Regions from separate parts of the Thiomicrospira pelophila DSM 1534 genome, predicted to be linked through region 1. Evidence: riboswitches for the same ligand, from Rfam matches in the RefSeq annotation. Region 1 holds a riboswitch; the other holds the start of a gene.
The links. A riboswitch is a leader RNA that binds a small molecule or an ion and turns the genes downstream of it on or off. The one in region 1 is predicted to bind thiamine pyrophosphate.
Positions count from the first base shown of each region.

Region 1 (10,442 bases):
ATACCTGCTAAAGGTGGCATGCCTTCGCTGAACTCGGCGCCCATGGTGCCGTGACAAGCCGAACAATTATCCGCCAACATTTTGCCGCTTGGCATTGGATATTGTTGGTTGATCTGATTGATTTGATCATCGGTTAATTTAGCTTTAGCCGCCAGACCTGGTAACGAAACACAGGCCAAAACCGCTAAGCTGATGAGTTGTTTTTTCATAGTTATATTTCTCCAATCCTATTGAGCCCAGATCCAGAAACCGATGGCGAAGAAGTGAATCATCCAAAGACTGACAATCCAAATTGCGATGGTTCCCATACGATCAACGGCTTTACTTGGGGTATAGACACCTTGGCTTTGGCCAACCTTCCAAGCAATCGTCAAGAAGTAGGCCAAAATAGCGCCACCAACGACCGCAAAGGTGCCAAAGAATAGGGCGGTTGAATACCAATCCATCGTGACTTTATAGTCAAAAAAGTCATAACCAAATGCACCGTTTAAGATGTCGTAACGCAATACTTCACGTCCGATAGACGCGACTAATACCGCGACAAACACCACGCCTAATGCCATGTAATTGCAAAGTGATTGACTTTCTTTTAAACGAAGCTGAGCCCATGCCGCAACACCAATTAAGGCGACAATCGGTAATAAACCCCAAATGGTTAGGCCAAACCCTGCGGCGGATTCTTGTACGGTCGCCATCCAGCCGATATAAGGCACGATCACCACTAAAGAACCGATTTTTATCCATTTCTTGCCAAGCTCACCTGCCCAGTTCAAGTAGTCTTGATCCATATCAGTACGAACCGACTTGAAGCGACGATAAGCCACCAACATCGCACCTGCGGCTGGAATGCCTAGCAAAATAAAGAAGGCATAACGCCAAGGGTTATTGGCATGCAGTTGTGAACCGCTGTAATCCATCATGCCGCCTGGTGCATACCACTCTTGCCATAGTTCAGGATGTAACATTTGCGAGGTCAAGCTATGCATAATCCAACCAGCGAATAAGAAGATCACTAAACTCGCTAAGATCGACCAGCGTGCTTTAGGAGAGCCCGCATTTTGGCCGTATTTACCATTTTTAAAATAGTAGTAATACATCGACCAGTAACCGGCAATCATAATCACGATAAACGCAATCACCCAGTCAGCTGAAAGCACATTGGAGGTATACCATTGTGGGTCATATACCACCTGTACAAATAGCAGCGGGGCGACCCCGATGACGATCGCAACCGATACCGATACTTTCGCCACTTCCAACATAGCGCTGGCTAAGCGGCGCCAGTTATCTTGCTTACTGAAGGCACCAAACGCAGTGAGCGTGGCGGTACCCAGCATTAGTTGTACAAAGAAAATATGCAGTGCAAAGGTCAATACACCCAATGCGACAAACACAATTGGGTAGAAAGGTACGCCTGCGGGGTTGCGCATGGCGTACATCATTTCGGTCAATTGCATGGCTTCCATTATTGAACCTCCTGTTTAGCCGACTCATTCAAGCTCACTACCAGGCCTAGTGCCTGATCAGCCAGCTTGCTTGCTTCACGATTTGCTATTTCTTGTTCAATCGCCACTTGTGTCGCCGCTTGACCGCTTTCGTTATTCATCACTAAATAGGCCGATAACGCTTCGATTTCAGAGTCGATCATAGGCATTTTTGGCATGTAAGCGATATGTCCAGGCATAATTGCACCGCGGATATAACGTGCCATGACCTCTTGTGTCACGCCTTCAGGGAAATAACGATGTAATGGTCGAATCCCAGTTTCGCTAGGTGAATGACAGTTCGAGCAATAGGTCATAGTGATAAATTCACCCGCTTGAATAATATTGCCGTCATTTACTTCGCGCAGATGCGCAGGCGTCATAGGGTGAGACTTCAAGATGCCGTGCTTTTCAAGGTGGGGTAATTGTGACTCGATCCCCATACCCGGCACATCCCGACCAATGACTTGGTTGGAGTAAACATATTGACCCGCTACCCAAGGTTTACGCATAGATTCACGCGCGGTTTCTTCCGGCCATAAACCGGCCACCAATAAAATCACCGCCATCGAGCCGGCAAAGCCAGCCACCAATAAACGCGGTTTCCACATGGTGACAATGAAATAAGCCAAGGTCATCGCTAACACGATCATAATGCTGGGACCGAAATAATCTGGCAGACGGTTTTCCATCACCAATAAAGCCGACTCCGGTACGGTTTTTAAATAAACCTGGAATAACCCTGCGCCGATCAAGGTGGCGATAATCCCTAACCAACCGAGCTTGCGCGCCATTTCTTTTTTGAACGCTGGGTTGGTAATGCTGGCAACCACTATGCCACCAACAATCGCGGTCATAGTCATCATAAAGGTCATGCGCATACCCAATTGCACAAAGGTATTGTCACCATAGAAACCAAGCAAATAGCCGCCTTCTTCAAACCAAGCCTCTTTACCCGGCACCATCATGAAAGACAAGATACCGATGATAATCACCATGGTCGCGAACGAAGAAATACCGAAAATCACCGAGATTTTCATGTGGGTCTTCTTATCAACCTTGCCGACTAGGTAAACGATCATATAAATCCCGACCACCTCGATCACGAAGAACACCCATTCGGTTGCCCACTTCCAAACAAAGGAGTGGATCAAAGCGCCGATACCATTCGGGCTGGCGACCGTGGTTGAATACCAAATCCCCACCCCAGTTAAGGAGCCGGCGACATAGGTGAACACCAATAAAAACAATCCATACTTCTTAACAAAGTCTAGATAGTCATCGTTATCTTCTTTGTAGGCTCGGTAGGATAAGTAAGCGAACAACAAAGCCGCGCCTACCGATGTATGAGAGGCCAGTACATGGAAGGTCGCAATAAAACCAACCACCCAGCCTGATCCCACCATTGGTTCGAACCAAGTTGGAAATAAGCTAATGAATTCCATAAAAACGTCCTTTTTCATTAGATGATATGCAGACTAATGACTTGTCTTAACAAGTTTAGTCAGCGAATAAGTAAAATTCTCAAATCAATCATACGCCTAAGCTACGATGCGTTCATGACACTTTGTTTGAGATTGTTGCTTGGGATAGATTGTATATAAATAATGTGAATGTGGTTATCGAATAATTTAATACTTAAATGTCTAAAAATTTAATCACCCATACAAATTAAAAGGTTTATTCGTGACGATAAGTATATATGCTTACCTACCTTCTAAAAGACGTGCTTTTATAGAGTCTAGGCTTAATTATGTATGTAGGATAAATCTAATTAATACAGATGGTTATTAATTAATTCAAGATAAGGTGGGCGAAGAGCACAAGTCAACCCTGATTGCACTACTGTGCGGGATTCCAGCTGTTGTTATCAGGTTTGAGGATTTTCAAACCTATGAGGAACTCGTTACCTTATGACTAGTCTAAAAACGCATAAAGTTTAAATCATGCAATTGTGGAGGTTTGGGAAGGCAAAACTTAGCAACATGATTTAACTGGGGAATACACACTTTATGAAAAAGCTGGTAGACAAAAAATTAAGCAGAGCTTCTATTTCAGTTATATTGAAACTGGAATAAAGTATGTAATAAATTTGGAGGGTGTGTATGCAAGAATCATTAGAAATTATTTCTGCTGTAAATAATTTTTATAGCCAGTCATTTGGACAACTTATTACAATAACGTTAGGCTTTTTGGCGTTTATCGGAGTCTTTTTGCCAATATTGTTAACTTTTTACCAAAAAAGATTAGTTAACTTGGAGCAAACAGAAATCGAAGCAATGTTAACTAAAAGGCTTGGACAAATAGAATCGTCGCTTCAAGAAAAACTTGATAGAGATTTAGCAGAAAAAGACATTTTACTAACTCAAAAGATAAGTAATAGTGAAGAAAAATTACAAGAAAGGGTGTCGCATGCATTATCAGGGGTTTTGTTTGTACAGGGCTCCTTACAGTTAAGTAATAAGCTTTACTGGTTGGCTTCTTATAGTTTCGTTAGAGCTGCAAAGGAAAGCATTAAAGCGAATGAAGAAGGAAACCTCAAGAAAGCATTGAGATTGATCATAGTAAATTGTTCCCCTAATATGACAGAACAAAATTATACAGAAGCACCATATGAAGAAGTCTTAGATGGGTTTCTAGAGATGTTATCTCACTTCAATCATAACAATAGATACACAGATGAAATCAATCAATTAAAAGTTTTATTCGAAAAGTTTTATACAATTTCAAATAAAAAAAGAACCTCTTAAATTTAACCCTGATGCCAAAACGGGGTACCTAAAACCGGGGTGGAAGGCGTAGCGAATTCGCGTTGTGGCATGGTGCCTGAGTTGTAGCCTAAGCGTCCGGCTTCGATGGCGAGCTTGAAGGCGCTCGCCATATTGATTGGATCATCGGCCAAAGCCACCGCGGAATTAAGCAACACCCCATCAAAACCCATTTCCAAAGCTTGAGCTGCGTGGGATGGTTTGCCGATGCCCGCATCGACAATCAGAGTGGTATCGGGCAGACGTTGGCGAATCAATTCCATATTATAGGGATTCATAATGCCTTTGCCCGAACCAATCGGTGATGCCCAAGGCATGACGATACGGCAACCGACATCAACTAAACGTTGACACAAAACGAGATCATCACTCGCATAAGGGAAGACTTCAAAGCCGTCCTCAATTAATACCTGCGCGGCTTTGACCAAATCAAATGGATCGGGTTGCAGGGTGTAGTCATCACCGATCACTTCGAGTTTAACCCAGTTGGTACCAAAAATTTCACGTGCCATCTGCGCGGTGGTAATCGATTCTTGAGCCGTTCGGCAACCAGCGGTATTGGGTAGAATGTGACAACCGAGTGATTGAATAATTTGCCAAAACGCCTGTCCACTTTGGTCACCTATATTCTGCCGACGAATCGACACGGTGACCACTTGGCTTTCACTGGCTTGAATCGCCTGGCGCATAATCTCGGGTGACGGATAAAGCGCTGAACCGATTAACAAACGGCTTTGCAATAAAGTATCTGCCAATGACCAGGCCTGGTTGTGAGTTGTCATATTCATTTCCTGTATTTTTATTCAGCAAAGAGACACGAAGGCACAGGATATTTGTAGGTTGGATTAGGTCGAAGACCGTAATCCAACATGCTCTTGACGCATGATTGTCAGATTACGGCTTGCAGCCTAATCTGACCTACTTTGTATACTGTGTTTAAAACCAAATCAGCCGCCTTGCATGGGGGCGACGATTTCTATGCGGTCGTTTTCATTTACAAACGTGTCAGCGTATTGGCTTTTGGGCACAAAGTTTTCATTCAGTGCTAACGCAAATGCGCCTTCAATTTCCAACTCAAGCACCAGGCTGGCTAAGGTTTGAGCATTGCTTTCTGTTGGTTTGTCGTTAATCAATAAAATCATGTTTCACCTTGTGGTTCGACTAATTCTTTAATTCAGCCAGTGCCTTTTCAATCATCGCAGGGGAGAATAAATAACCGTGGCGGTAGAGCCCGTTAATGCGCGTTAACCCCTCAAGTTGCTCAATGCGCGGTAAATTGTCGCCCAGCGCCGGACGGCAATTGGTGAGTTGATTGACAATGCGTGCCTCAGCAAAACCAGGGTGCACGCTATAGGCGGCAGAGAGTAATTCCAAGCTCGAGCGCACCGACATCGGACTGCGGTCTTCGCTTTCGATTTCACTCGCGCCGATGATATAGCGTCCATTGGCGCGCGGCACAATATAAATGCGATAACGTGGGTGCATTAAGCGTACTGGCCGCGTGAGGTTCACCTCGGGTGCATCCAGCCAAAGCACTTCACCACGTACGCCGCGTAAATCTTTTAACGCCGCTTTCGCACCTAAGCCACGACAATCAAATACCCAGTCATAATAATCTTGCTGTTTGCAACAATGAACAACGTGAGCTTCAACTTCTTTTGCCTCAGTACTTACGCGCCATTCGACTAGCGGATGGTTTTTTAGCAGGCGTTCGCTTTGCGCAAAAAACTGGGTGGAGTCTACCTGGCCTTCGTTAGGCAACCACCAAGCCTGGTGATGATGTGTCAGTTCTGGTTCAAGTTCGCTAATGCGTGCGTTGTTTAGCGGTTCGACTTGGCTGTTTTGATGGCCGGCGGGCATTTTATCCAGCAGTTGCCGCATAAAATGCTGCAGATCGGCACGGTCATTATGATGCGCCAAAATCAAGCTGCCACGGTGTTGAAAATCGACCGCATAACCTTGTTGCGCCATCCAAGCAAGCAGGCCTGGCCAAAGTGCAATCGAACGTGTACCGAGTTTAAATAACTCGGCATCCATTAACTCCAATTCAGCATAAGGCGCGAGCATGCCAGCCGCGGTATAACCAGCGGCATTAGGTGTGGCATCTGACGCATCTTTTTCATACAGCGTGACCTGAATCCCGCGCTGAATTAAATTCAACGCCAGCACGCGACCGACCAGGCCTGCACCGGCGATGCCAACGGTTTTTAAACCGTCTAGCTTCATAACTTAAGCCTGCTTTTTAGTTTTGTGATTCAGCTGCTCAACCGGCACCGAAATTTCACTGCCCAGTTCTTTAAAGGTTTGCGCTTGTTCCGCCATACCCGCTTCGAGGGCTTTTTGTTCATCCACACCCAGTTGCGCTGCGTAATCGCGCACTTCTTGGCTGATTTTCATTGAGCAAAATTTTGGTCCACACATGGAGCAGAAATGCGCGACTTTAGCCGAATCACGTGGCAAGGTTTCATCGTGATAGGCCATCGCACGTTCTGGGTCTAGGCCGATATTAAACTGATCCATCCAGCGGAATTCAAAGCGTGCTTTGCTCATTTCATCATCACGGTAACGTGCGCCTGGATGTCCCTTGGCGACATCGGCGGCATGGGCCGCGATTTTATACGCCATCAAGCCTTCTTTGACGTCTTCACGATTTGGCAAGCCTAAGTGTTCTTTTGGTGTGACATAACACAGCATCGCCGTACCGTACCAACCAATCATCGCCGCGCCAATCGCTGAGGTTATGTGGTCGTAACCGGGTGCGATATCCGTGGTCAGCGGGCCGAGAGTATAAAATGGTGCTTCGTGGCACAGTTCCAATTGCAAATCCATGTTCTCTTTAATCTTGTGCATCGGCACATGGCCCGGGCCTTCGATAATGGTTTGTACATCGTGTTTCCAAGCGATTTTTGTGAGTTCGCCCAGGGTTTTGAGTTCGGCCAGCTGCGCTTCATCATTCGCGTCTGCTAATGAACCTGGGCGTAAGCCATCACCCAACGAAAAGCTGACATCATAGGCTTTCATGATTTCGCAGATATCCTCGAAATGGGTATAGAGGAAACTTTCTTTATGGTGCGCTAAACACCATTTCGCCATAATTGAGCCGCCGCGCGACACAATGCCGGTCACTCGTTTGGCCGTCATCGGCACATAACGCAATAACACCCCGGCGTGAATCGTGAAATAATCCACCCCTTGCTCGGCCTGCTCAATCAGCGTGTCGCGATAAATTTCCCAAGTCAGGTCTTCCGCGATGCCATTCACCTTTTCCAAAGCTTGATACAAAGGTACGGTGCCAATCGGTACCGGCGAGTTACGCACAATCCAATCGCGGGTGGCGTGAATGTTTTTGCCAGTGGATAAATCCATCACCGTATCGCCGCCCCAGCGAGTTGACCAGACCATTTTTTCGACTTCTTCGGCAATCGAAGAGGTGAGAGCCGAGTTGCCGATATTGGCGTTGATTTTGACCAAAAAGTTGCGCCCAATAATCATCGGCTCGGATTCAGGATGGTTGATGTTATTTGGAATGACCGCACGACCAGCGGCGACTTCATCACGCACAAAATCAGGCGTGATCAGTTCTGGCAAGTTCGCGCCAAAGCTTTCGCCTTTTAAGCGCGCTTCGCGTTCGGCATCGATCACTTCAGAGCGGCGTTGGTTTTCACGGATCGCGATAAATTCCATTTCCGGCGTGATAATCCCCTGGCGTGCGTAGTGCATTTGGGTCACATTTTTGCCCGTCTTGGCGCGTAATGGTATGCGTTTTAAGCCTTTTTCCGCCGCTAAAAGTTCTTCAGGTACATCCGTTTCGCGCTTGTAACCATTATCCACCGCTTGAATTTGACGGCCTTCGTATTCTTCCACATCGCCACGCGCCGCAATCCAGGACTGGCGAATCGGCTCAATCCCCTGAGTTAAATCAATGCTCGCATTCGGATCGGTATAAGGGCCGGAGGTATCATATACAGTTAGCGTTTCGCCATTCGTCAGCGCGATTTCGCGCATCGGTACACGGATGTTTGGGTGGATTTTGCCTGAGATATAAGCTTTGCTCGAAGCCGGTAACGGCTCGCGAGTGATTTCGCTATGCGCGGCGGTGTGTTTAATATTCTGTGACATGTTTTTCTCCAAATAATTTTGGGATAGAAAAACAGCGTGAAAAGCCGGTGGGGCGTTTGTAATAACAGGCGAGGAGGGTTTTATGTGCAACCACCAGGCCTGGTTATTTTAAACGCAGGCGCCGGAGGCATTCAGAAACGGCGAATAGAGTGGGTCACAAAGTATGAAGCACACGCCGATTAAGATGATTCTCTTCCCTACGCTGGTTCTAACCAGTTCAAGTTCAGCGGGTTCGGTCGAAGACCATCTCAGCGTTCGCGATCGCAAACGCACCCCGAGAGATGCCAAGCAGATTAAATTAGACCTGTCGACTTGTCAAGCATCTAGGGTTGAGAAGTTAGGCATAGCCGCTTAGACACGATATAATGCCCGCCTAATTTTGATAAAGAGGACGGCCTTGTGCTGTGTCAGGTTTTTCCCCAACAATATGATCAACAGCTAGCCGACAAACAGCAGCGTTTGTTAGGTTTGGTGCCGAGTATGGCGGATAAGTTGCAAGTGTTTGCGTCGGTGCCGGCGCATTTTCGACAACGCGCGGAGTTTCGTATCTGGCATACGCCGGAGCGCTTGTTTTATGCTATGTTTGATCCGGCTAATCCCAAGCACCCGGTCGAAATAGTATCGTGCCCAATGGCGGCGGAATCGATTGATAACTTGATGACGCCCTTGTTAGAAGCGATTGGTCAGCAAGAAATTTTAAGTAATGGCCTGTTTGAAATTGATTTTCTCGCCACCTTAAGCGGCGAAATGTTGGTGACTTTAATTTATCGTAAAAAACTCGACGACCAGGCCTGGTCGTCCGCCGCGCAAAGCTTGCGTGAAGTTTTGCCGATTGATCATATTATTGGCCGCAGCCGTAAACAGAAAATTTTGCTTGATCAAGATTTTGTGATCGAACGCTTAGAAGCCGACCACCAGGCCTGGTGGTTTCAGCAGATTGAAAATAGCTTTACCCAACCGAATGCTAAAATGGCGCAGAATATGTTGGCCTGGGCGCGCGAGCAAAGTCGCGATATTAATTCTGCGGGCGGTGATTTGTTGGAGTTGTATTGCGGAAATGGTCATTTTTCGATTGCGCTGGCCGATTTGTATGACAGAGTATTGGCGACCGAAATTTCTAAAACCTCGGTGAAATCAGCACAATTCAATTTGACAAAAAATGGCGTGGAAAATGTCGAGGTTATTAAGATGGCCGCCGAAGAGGTGTCACAAGCCTTGCAAGGTCAAACATTTAATCGTTTGGCAGACATTGATTTATCCAGTTATCAATTCAACACTATTTTTGTCGATCCGCCGCGTGCGGGGTTGGACGATTTAACGCGCCAATTATCGAGTGATTTTGATCACATTTTGTATATCTCCTGTAACCCAGAAACGCTGGCACGAGACTTGTCTATTTTAGAACAAACGCATGATGTAATGGCCGCGGCTTTATTCGATCAGTTCCCTTACAGTCACCACATTGAATCGGGCGTATTGCTCAAAAGGAAACCGACATGAGGAAAACCTTATGATTTTGGCCTGGATTGGCGCGTTATTAATTGGCCTAAGCTTAGGCTTGCTCGGTTCGGGCGGCTCAATTTTGACCGTGCCAGTATTAGTATATTTAGTCGGACAAGACCCGAAAGTCGCGATGGCTGGGTCCTTGATGATTGTGGGCGTGATCTCGTTAATTTCGGCGATTCCCTACGCGCGCCAAAAGACCATTGACTGGCGCATGGTGGCATGGTTTGGTATACCGGGCCTGGCAGGGGCGGTGTTTGGTGCTTGGCTGGCGCATTTTATTGATGGCGTCATCCAGATGTTAATTTTCGCCGTTTTAATGTTAAGCGCCGCTTATTTAATGTTTAAACCCGTCGACTTGAGCGATGCGCCTAAAGCGCCTCGTGCGGCTTATAAAATTGTGGCAGATGGCTTAGTGGTGGGCGCGGTCACCGGGCTCGTCGGTGTAGGCGGTGGCTTTCTCATTATTCCGGCGTTGGTTTTATTGGGTGGCTTGTCGATGCGTTTGGCGATTGGCACCAGTTTAGTTATTATCGCGATGAAATCCTTTGCCGGTTTTGGTGCCTAC
Region 1 covers NZ_JOMR01000001.1:42,630-53,071, reverse strand. The annotation lists gene N746_RS10800 (c-type cytochrome) at 1-209, opposite strand, end outside; gene N746_RS0100260 (hypothetical protein) at 228-1,466, opposite strand; gene N746_RS0100255 (c-type cytochrome) at 1,466-2,929, opposite strand; gene N746_RS0100250 (hypothetical protein) at 3,590-4,234, shown strand; gene N746_RS0100245 (thiazole synthase) at 4,237-5,034, opposite strand; gene thiS (sulfur carrier protein ThiS) at 5,200-5,394, opposite strand; gene N746_RS0100235 (FAD-dependent oxidoreductase) at 5,414-6,478, opposite strand; gene thiC (phosphomethylpyrimidine synthase ThiC) at 6,482-8,371, opposite strand; TPP riboswitch at 8,549-8,658, opposite strand; gene trmA (tRNA (uridine(54)-C5)-methyltransferase TrmA) at 8,771-9,871, shown strand; gene N746_RS0100220 (sulfite exporter TauE/SafE family protein) at 9,882-10,442, shown strand, end outside.

Region 2 (10,442 bases), 550 kb from region 1:
TCGGCCATGGTTTCAACAATGCTGTGTTCGAACGTGCGCACCATAATGCCATCCACCATGCTGGAAATAACGCGTGCGCTATCTTCAATCGGTTCGCCACGGCCAAGTTGGGTATCGCGGGGCGATAAAAACAACGCGTGGCCGCCTAGCTGAGTCATGCCGACTTCAAACGAAATGCGGGTGCGAGTAGACGCCTTTTCAAAAATCATTGCAAGGGTTTGGTTTTTGAGCGGCTCGTAAATTTCACCGGCGTGTTGCATTTTTTTGAGCTCAATCCCACGCTGCAAAATATGTTGCAGTTGTTGCGGGGTGAGGCTTTTAAGGGTTAAAAAGTGATTATTTGTCATGGGATTAAGATTTTTTTAAAAATTCGGTTATTAATTGGCTCAAATCAGTCACCAGTTGGCTCGTTTGGGCTTCGGAAATTACAAATGGCGGCAATAAACGAACGGTGTCGCCACGCGTTACGTTGATCAGTAGGCCTTTATCAAGCGCTAGTTTGACCAGCTCGCTACACGGACGATCCAACTGAATACCGATCATATAACCTTTGCCACGCACTTCTACCACGCCTTTTTGGTCGGCTAATGCGTTTCTAAAGGCGGTCATGATTTGTTTGCCTTGTTTGGCGACCTGTGAGATATAGTCGTGCTGCTCAAGCGTATTAATGACCGCTAAACCGGCCGCACACGCGAGCGGATTGCCACCAAACGTGGTGCCGTGGTTGCCTGGACCAAAAGTGCTGGCCGCTTTACCACGGGCTAAACATGCACCAATCGGCACACCGTTGCCCAAGGCTTTCGCTAAGGTTAATACATCTGGCAAAATGTCTTCGTGTTGGTAGGCAAACCATTTGCCGGTACGGCCCACGCCAGTTTGGATTTCATCCATCATCAGTAACAAATTATGCTGGTCGCACAATTGACGTAAGGTTTTTAAATAACCGGCATCGGGTACAAATACACCACCTTCACCTTGAACTGGCTCAACCAAAATGGCGACGAGGTTAGGGTGATCAGCAATGGCTTTTTCAACCGCCTCTACTTGGTTGTAAGGCACGCGCACAAAGCCCTGCACTAAAGGGCCAAAACCTTCTTGAACTTTTTTGTTGCCGGTCGCACTTAAGGTCGCCATGGTGCGGCCGTGGAAGCTGTTTTCCATTACGAGGATTTCGGGGTTTTCAATCCCGCGATCAGCCCCCGTTTTACGCGCAATCTTAATCGCCGCCTCGTTGGCTTCTGCACCCGAGTTACCAAAAAATACGCGATCCATACCCGATAGGCGAATTAAGTCTTCACCTAATTTTTCTTGGTTTTCGACGCGATATAGGTTCGAGGTATGAATGAGGCGTTTGCTCTGTTCACACAAGGCTTGCGAAATCGCAGGGTGAGCGTGGCCTAAACTGCAAACGGCAATACCACTCACGGCGTCTAAATAGGCCTTTCCTTGATCATCGTACAAGGTTGCGCCTTCGCCTTCTGTAAACATGACAGGCAAACGAGCATAGGTATTCATTAAACTTTCGGACATGGACTTCACCTTCTTGCCAACGCAACAGCGCCTAGGCGGCTTGATAATTACAAACAAAAAAGAGCAATCCGAAGATTGCTCTTTTTGAAAGACAAACGATGATTTTAGCTGAATCAAGAATAAATTCAAGTTGATAGAGTGAATAAAGCTCAGAGCTAGATTGAAATTAAGCGTGCAGACTCTCTGTTATTCGTGGGTTCATTCGGCTAAAATACATCTTTTATTTTTTGTAAAAACGGCTTTGGCCGGTTTTATACCGAATTTGTAGCGATTTATATTTCTGAGGAGCTTCTCAATGCGAACGATGTCGGATCGTGATGGCCTGATTTGGATGGACGGTCAAATGGTGCCTTGGCGCGAAGCCAACACGCATGTTTTAACTCACACCTTACATTATGGTATGGGTGTTTTTGAAGGTGTGCGTGCGTATGATGCCGAGCAAGGCACCGCGATTTTTCGCTTAGAAGCGCATACCGATCGCCTGTTTAATTCAGCGAAAATTATGAATATGCCGATGCCGTTTGATAAAACCACGCTTAACGAAGCGCAGCGTGCCGCGGTGCGTGAGAATGGTTTGAAATCGGCTTATATTCGTCCGATGGTGTATTACGGCTCAGAAGGCATGGGTTTACGTGCCGATAATTTGAAAACTCACGTGATTATCGCAGCCTGGGAATGGGGTGCGTATATGGGTGAAGAAAACCTAACCCGTGGTATCAAGGTCGCGACTTCGTCCTACACACGTCATCACGTTAACATTACCATGACCAAGGCGAAAGCGAACGGTGCGTACATGAACTCAATGTTAGCTTTGCAAGAAGCGGTATCGCACGGTTGTGATGAAGCGCTATTGTTAGACACTGAAGGTTATGTGTGTGAAGGTAGTGGCGAAAACTTCTTTATGATTCGTGACGGCGTGATTTATACCCCAGAATTGACGGCGGCCTTGGATGGTATTACGCGTAAAACCGTGATGCAATTAGCGCGAGAATGTGGTTATGAAGTGGTGGAAAAACGCATTACACGTGACGAAGTTTACATCGCAGATGAAGCCTTCTTCACTGGCACGGCGGCTGAAGTAACGCCGATTCGTGAATTGGACAATCGTCCGATTGGTCAAGGTTCACGAGGCCCCATTACCGAGCGTTTACAAAGCCTGTATTTTGACGTGGTTCATGGACGCTCAGCCGCTCATTTAGACTGGTTAGCCACCGTTAAATAAGATTTCGTACGGCGGCAAATTGCCCGCCGTGTTTACACGCTTTAAGGAGTGACAATGAGTTCAAAAGCAACCGATTCATGTGCGCAAACGCACGTTGAAGTAACCTACGACGATTTGCCATTGTATTGCCCAACCAATAATCAGTCGGTATGGGACGCACATCCGCGCGTATTTTTGCCGATTGAAGAGACCGGCGAAGCTAAATGCCCCTACTGTGGTACGGAATACGTTTTAAAAGACTGGGATCCGAATCGTTCGGCGCACTAATGATTCGAGATTCAAACCCGACCACCAGGCCTGGTGGTCGGTCTCCCTACCAAGGCTTAAATATCGAGCCTAAGCAATTACCTAATATTCTCTCTGCGCAACCCCAACCGACCTTATATCACGACAGTACGCATCAGCTTTTCTATCTGCAAACCGAGCAGGGCGACAAGGTCTTAAAAACGTTGAACCCCAATGCCCAACAACAAGATTTTTGGCGTAATGTACGTGTGCTATTTGGTTTAGATCTGCAACAACATCTCCAGCACCAGGCCTGGTGCTCGCGTCAATTGGCAGACTTAACCGATTTGGCGATTCCGCAGATTGAATGGGCAGTGAATCCTTCTGAAAGTTTGCAGGGATTTGTCTTAGCCTCAAAACTCGCGGGTGAAACCGGTCAAGCAAAATGGATGAATCAGACCAATGTTGAACGCTTCGCGCGACATTTAAGTTCGTTGCATCAGGTTCAATATTCCAGCTGGGGGGTTTGGCATCAGCCGCAATATCCACTTAACGATTGGTCAACCAGACTCGCGCAGCGTTTAAAAAGCTGGATGAATTCGACCGACCACCAGGCCTGGTGGTCGGCGATAGAGCAGGCTGAGGCGCTGCATATTGATTCAGCCGTGCCCACCATGTTGGATTGTCGTTGGGATCAGTTTTTATTTGAGCAGAAGCAATTGTCTGCCTTGGTAGATTTGGACGCGTTTGTGCTCGCGCCGGTCGAATTAACCTGGGTGATATTGGAATATCTTTTGGACGAACACCAGGCCTGGTGGTTTAAGCAAGCCTATGGCGATTTGCCCGATTTAACACAGGTGCGTGCCCCTTATCGCTTGTGGTTGTTTGGTTTGAACTTGCTAGGCGAAACCGATTTGGCGCACTGGATGGCCGCGCCCACACGGTTTTAAAGAGAGGCACTTTGGTGCTGTGCGCGATAAAGTTTTAACCAATTAACAAACCCATAAACCGCGAGACCAAGATAAAGCACAAACATCGCTGCAGTCAGCAAATAGCCGGTTTGCCAATAAAGCACCACCGCCGTGCTATCAATTACCAACCAATAGAGCCAGTTTTCCAATACCTTGCGTGCCATCATATAAGTGGTGAGCATGGAAAACACCATCACAAACCCGTCTAAATAGGGTTTTTGGCTAGCCTCAAACAAGGTTAATAAACCGCCGAGTGAAAAAGTCAGCAACACGCCTAAACTAATAAAAACAGCGTGATAACCCCAGCGCCAACGATGAATGTGTAACTCAGGTTGGCTAATGCTGCCTCGGGTCCAGACATAAAAACCGTACACCGCCATGGACATGTAAAAGAAGTGTAAGAAAGATTGCATCGGCAGCATGCCGTTCCAAAACAGCAGGGTATAAATCGCGGTGCTTACAAAAGCCGCTGGCCAACACCAAACCGATTCGCGCGCGGCTAGAATCACATAAGCGATGCCCAGCGCAACCGCAATCGCCTCCCAAATAGATTGCTGGCTAAATTGCGCCCAAATCTCAGCAAGCATCAATTTTGGCCTTGGAGCGATTGACCCCGACCATTTTCATTACAAAAATGGTGTGTGGGTTTTGTTCAAATACGGTTTCAAGCTCTTTGGTCATCAAGTTCATAATCGTGCGATAGTCACCAAACACCTGAGTGCTGAGGCTATTGCGCTCAAGCACCAGGCCTGGTGCTTGTTCTAAACGCTCGATAAAGTCAATAATCGGTTGGCAAAATTCGTCTTGTAACGGGTACATACTGATATCAAGTGAAATATTCATAGGGTTATTCCTTTGTTCTTTTACTGCGAAGACACGGAGTTGTTAAGCGTTAGCTTTTCACCCTCTCCCTGGGTGGGTGAGGGTGAAGTGTCACCTTTGGTTAAAACCGCACTCTCGTGGTCAAACCAACTTGGCGCGGATCGCCAAGGGCGATATATTGGTGTTCGCCGTCACCATCAAAGTGGTCAAAAAAGTAACCTCTTGTAGCATAACGCTCATCTGTTAGGTTTTTGCCCCAGAAATAGACTTCCCAGTCCTTGGCCTCATAGCCTATTCGCGCATTAGCGATGGTATAGGCTTTAGATTTTTCATTATGTACATTGTCGAAATAAAATGCATCCATGCCTTGAACTTCGACTCGACCAAACCAGCCTTGGTCATGTCGATATTGACCACCGATTAAATATTGATAGTTGGGCGCATGCGCTGCACCGCGATCGGCCATATCAAATTCTTCATTAATCGGCGTGCCTTTAACTTGAGTTTGTAATAATCCCAAATTAGCAAAAACCAGCCAGCGGCTATTGACCTGCCAGTCGATTTCGGTTTCTAGTCCATAGTGTTGTGCTGAATCTAAGTTTTCAGTAAAGAATACCCATTCATAACCGCCAGGTTCATAGCTGTAACCATCAAACTGTGGATTTTGACGATCCATATAAAATAAGGTCGTCGCTGTTTTGATTGCACCGTAGTTGGAGCGTAAGCCAATTTCATAGTTATAAAGAGTTTCGGCTTCGAAGGTTAAATTTTGTTCAGTACTTTGTCCGGTATTAAAGCCGCTCGCTTTAAAACCTCGGTTAAATCCGGCAAAGGCGGTATGGCGTTCGTTGTATTTATGCGTGTAAGTTATTGAACCGCCCCAAAGGGTTTCTACTGGTTCATGTTCATCCAGTAGGGTGTAATCAAAATCAGCGTGCGGACCAACGACATTTCCACTTGCATCGTACTCAAAAGCGGATCCGAAGTTACGTTTGGTTTGCGTGAAATCTTTGCGATTATGTTCAGCCCTTATGCTGTAACTCAGCGTTTTTTGATTTGATATTGCTTGATCAAGTTGACCATATAGAGCCAATTTCTCATTGGTGAAATCACTGCTAATATCGTTGTTATAAATATCTGGACCTTCCGTTGGGCAGGTAAATCCGTAACAACTTTGAAAGCGTTCTGCGCGATCATTTGTTTCAGTTAAATGTGACGCATAAAGCCCGACGAGCCAATCGGTTGATTGATTAAAGAGTTTGCTAGAATCAGTTGATTTCCAGCGAAAATCTTGGCTAAAGTTCTGGCGTGTTTGTGTGCTTTGATAGGTACCGTTACTCTTTTCTTCATCAAAGGCTTGCCAGTCTAAATCATAGTCGTAGTGACTTGTGTTGTCCGCAAAGCTGGTAGTGGAAGTGAGTTGATAGTTTGAATTGCCATCATATTGGACTTTCAAAGAACTGGCATTGGCTTTTTGAGTGTCTTTACCTGGCTCATCAGAAAGACTGGTAAAGCTATTATCACGCGTAAACACATCATAGCCGTTATTAATATCAGCGTGCATGAGGCTTAAATCAAATTGAGTATCGTCACCGGCCCACCAGCGTAGTTTAGCTCGCGCGGTGAGCTCGTTTTTTTGGTTGGTATCGGTGCGGTCTAGGGTGTCGTTATCACGGAAGCCATCGCTGTTATGTTTGAACAGGCTGACACGGTATTGCGGACTTTTGTCTTCGGATGTGAAAGCGCCACTGGTCATGACGCCAAGTTCTTTCAGGTTATCCGTGCCCACGCTCGCTTCAATTAAACTTTCTTTATAAGGCGTTGGGTCGTTAGTTTGGATGTTTACCAAGCCGGCGAGGGCGCTGGCTCCATAACGTGTGCTTTGTGGGCCGCGTAATACTTCGACTTGTTTGACGTCAAATAAATTGCCGACCATGCCGATGCCGCTGAAATCAATTTCATCGACCGCAAACCCCACACTGGCGTTGGGTGCGCCGGTGTATTCGTCACGTTCGCCCATACCGCGAATTTGGATATGACGCGGACGCGATGATTGCCCGGAAAAATTGACATTGGGGGTTTGTAATAACACATCGCCAAAATGGGTGGCGCCGCGATCTTGCAATTCAGCTTCATCCATAATATCGACGCTGGCAGCGATATCCGTTTCGCTGGTTTCGCGTAAATCGGCATTCACGGTAATGGTAGATAAGTTGTTTTCAGCTAGTACCAGGCCTGGTATAAGGGCGATTAAAGCAAATGGAAGTGGTTTGAGTTTCATGGTTTTCCTTTTACATATTTATGTGTGTAAAAGGACAGGAAGACCGCGAGTTGCGTCAAGAGTTTTTGACTAAAATGGCGTGTCATGCCTGTCCCTACGCTGGTATTAACCAGATCAGGTTCTTAGGGTTTCGATTTTCTGCAATCGATCTCAGGCCGAATAGACCACCCCTTGGCAAATTTGAGCGCAAATTGTAACACAAGCACCATTTAAGCCTATGTAAAATCATTGGCAAACTAATACAGTAAAGCTACTAAACTAATACAATCGCCGATTTAAGAAGTGCTAGAATATTGATTAATGTCAATTATGATATTGTTGCGCTTAATGTTCACTTCATTCTAATTAGGCGACTATTATTAAATCAGTCAGAAAAAAATAAAGAGGGTTCAAATATGTCATCGGTATCCGCAAAAATGAATCAAGATTGTCTCGAAATCGCCGTGGATGGCGTATTTGATATTGAGCTTTATCATGATTTTAACAACGCATATAAAGACTATATTGGCAAAGCTAATCGTTATGTTATTGACTTTGATCGCACTGACCGTATTGATAGTGCCGCGTTGGGTTTGATGTTATTGATGCGCCAAAAAGTGGGAACGGAAAACAGGGTAATTAAGTTAATTAACGCCAACGACAAGGTGATGCGCAGTTTAGAAACCGCCCAGTTTGGTAAATTGTTTGATATGGATGCTTAATCGTTAATCAGTTGTGTTATACAAACTAAGGTTGCAAAGGAAAACGAATGTCCGTTAATCAAACTCGATTATTATTGATAGATGATACGCCAGCATCGCTAAAATTGTTAAGCATGATGGTGGCTAACGCGGGTTGGGAATTTGATACCGCCGTGGATGGCGAAGACGCGTTGAATAAAATCAAGGCACGAACCCCGGACTATTATAGTGTGGTGGTCTCGGACTGGTTGATGCCTAAAATGGATGGCATCGCATTACTGAAAGCCTTAAAAAAAGATTCAGAACGTCGCCAGATACCGGTTATTCTGCAAACGGCACTGGCGGATAAAGAGTCGGTTCAACAGGGTTTAAGAGAAGGTGCATTTTATTATTTAGCCAAGCCGCTCGATATGGAGTTGGTGCAATCGGTTATTCGTTCCGCTTTACGTGATTATAAAACCCACCAAAACTTGCGCGCGGAAATCAATAAAATTACCGCGTCTTTTGCTACCGCTAAACACGCCGAATTTGAATATAAAACCCTTGAAGAAGCTCGTGGTTTATCATCCTTGCTAGCCAGCTTGTGCGCAGAGCCGGATGAAGCGGTTGTAGGCTTGTTTGAGTTAATGGTGAATGCGGTTGAGCATGGTAATTTGGCCATTACTTACGATGAAAAAACTCAATTGATCAACGAAGGCCGTTTAATTGACGAAGTTCAACAACGTCTGGCCGATGACACCTATCGCGATAAAGTCGTGGCATTAACATTAGACGTGCGTGCGGCCGAAATAGACGTCACCATTCGAGATATGGGGGAGGGGTTTGATTTTGAACAATATCTCAACTTCTCTTTGGAGCGCATGTTAGACAATCACGGGCGTGGTATTATGATGGCCAACCAGGCCGGATTTAAAAAGCTCGAATATTCTGATGGTGGTCGTCAAGTCAGTTGTTGCATTGATCGCGCCGCATTCACTCACTTATCAAGTTAGACCTCAATTATGCAAGCCCCTTGGATTCCAGACTATGAAGAGGAGCGTTTAGTCGCGCTCTATAACTTGGGGTTATTAGACTCTGAGCCCGAAGAACGCTTTGATCGCATTACCCGCCTGGCTCAATCTTACTTTGACTTCCCAGTTGCTATGATCAGTTTGGTCGATAGAGATCGGCAATGGTTTAAATCCATTGTCGGTGTAGAAGCGGAAGAGTTGCCACGCAATACCTCGTTTTGTGGGCATGCGATTTTGCAAGAAGAAGTGTTTAGCATTCCGGATACTAGGCTCGATCCGCGTTTCGCAGATAACCCGCTGGTAATAGGCGAGCCCTACATTCGAGCTTATTATGGTATTCCGTTGCGCGCACCGGATGGGTATCGAGTTGGCACATTATGTTTGATCGATCATAAACCACGCGAGTTATCCGCTGAGCACCTAGATACTTTGCGTGATATGGCTAAGATGGTCGAAGACAAACTCGCGCTTAACAATATTTTGCGCCAAGCCAAACTGGCGGACAATCGTCAAAGACGGCTAAATGCGATTTTGCAAACCGAGATGGATGCCATCGTTTCGATTAAATCCGATGGTTCAATTGTCGGAGCGAATCCCGCGACTCAAACCTTATTTGGTTATGAGGTTGATCAACTGATTGGACAAAGCGTTGACCAGCTTTTAGTTAAACCGTTTTTTGATCCACTTAATCGTACTTCTGATTCAAAATTGGAGCAAAAGATTACCCAATCCGCTAGTCTGAGAGAGGAGCGTATGGGTGTACGCATGAGTGGTGAAATCTTTCCTCTCGAGCTTAGCTTAAGTCAGGTAGATATAGACGACGAGCCACAAAAAATCTTGATTATGCGCGATGTCTCAGAGCGCAAGGCTTACGAAAACCAACTCGGCACCTTACTGGAACGCTTGCGCCGCAGCCAAGAGTTTGCGCATATCGGCTCTTGGGAATGGGACATACAAACTGAGAATTTGTTTTGGTCAAATGGCGCCGCAGATATTTTTGGTTTTTCGCCTGAGAGTATGCAGTTGACGATAGATGAATTTACTCAACGAATTCATCCCGACGATCAAAATAAAGTGGCTGAAGCCATCAAACAGTGTATCGAACAGCGCAAAACCTATGATATTGAACACCGAATTATCCGTGCCGATGGTCAAGAATATTGGGTGCAAGAGCGTGGTGACGTGGTTTACAACGACCAGGGTCAGCCTGAACGCATGTTGGGGGTAGTGATTGATATTGATGCCAAAAAACGCGCTGAAGTGGAATTACATGAACACCGCCGCCAGCTTAAGCAGGCACAAAAACGCGCGCGCTTAGGTCATTGGCGTGCGAACTTGCAAACTGGTGAACTAACTTGGTCGAAGGTTATTTATGAGATTTTTGGAATCGACCCGGAGATAGCACCTAATGTTGATTTGTTCATGCAAGCGGTACATCCGGGCGACCGCGTTTTAATTGATGAGAGTCATGAAGCCATGCGCAAAACTGGAGTGCATGATGTCGTGCATCGTATAGTGCGACCTGATGGTGAGGTTCGAATTGTACATGAGTTAGCCGAAATGCATATGGATAGTCAGGGCGAGCCACTGTATTTGATCGGTACAGTGCAGGATGTGACTGAATTGAAGCAAGCCGAGCAAGACTTGTTGTTGCAGCAAACGCAATTACGCAAGGCGATTGATAAAGCCGAGCATGCGAGC
Region 2 covers NZ_JOMR01000001.1:593,106-603,547, forward strand. The annotation lists gene argF (ornithine carbamoyltransferase) at 1-347, opposite strand, end outside; gene N746_RS0102830 (acetylornithine transaminase) at 352-1,530, opposite strand; gene N746_RS0102835 (branched-chain amino acid transaminase) at 1,826-2,752, shown strand; gene N746_RS0102840 (zinc-finger domain-containing protein) at 2,807-3,019, shown strand; gene N746_RS10585 (hypothetical protein) at 3,019-3,927, shown strand; gene pnuC (nicotinamide riboside transporter PnuC) at 3,924-4,535, opposite strand; gene N746_RS0102855 (hypothetical protein) at 4,525-4,791, opposite strand; gene N746_RS0102860 (TonB-dependent receptor) at 4,892-7,051, opposite strand; TPP riboswitch at 7,125-7,233, opposite strand; gene N746_RS0102865 (STAS domain-containing protein) at 7,447-7,752, shown strand; gene N746_RS0102870 (response regulator) at 7,800-8,723, shown strand; gene N746_RS0102875 (sensor histidine kinase) at 8,733-10,442, shown strand, end outside.
Region 2: it holds a riboswitch for thiamine pyrophosphate, as region 1 does, so the genes downstream of both, N746_RS0102860 (TonB-dependent receptor) here and thiC (phosphomethylpyrimidine synthase ThiC) in region 1, are expected to answer to the same signal.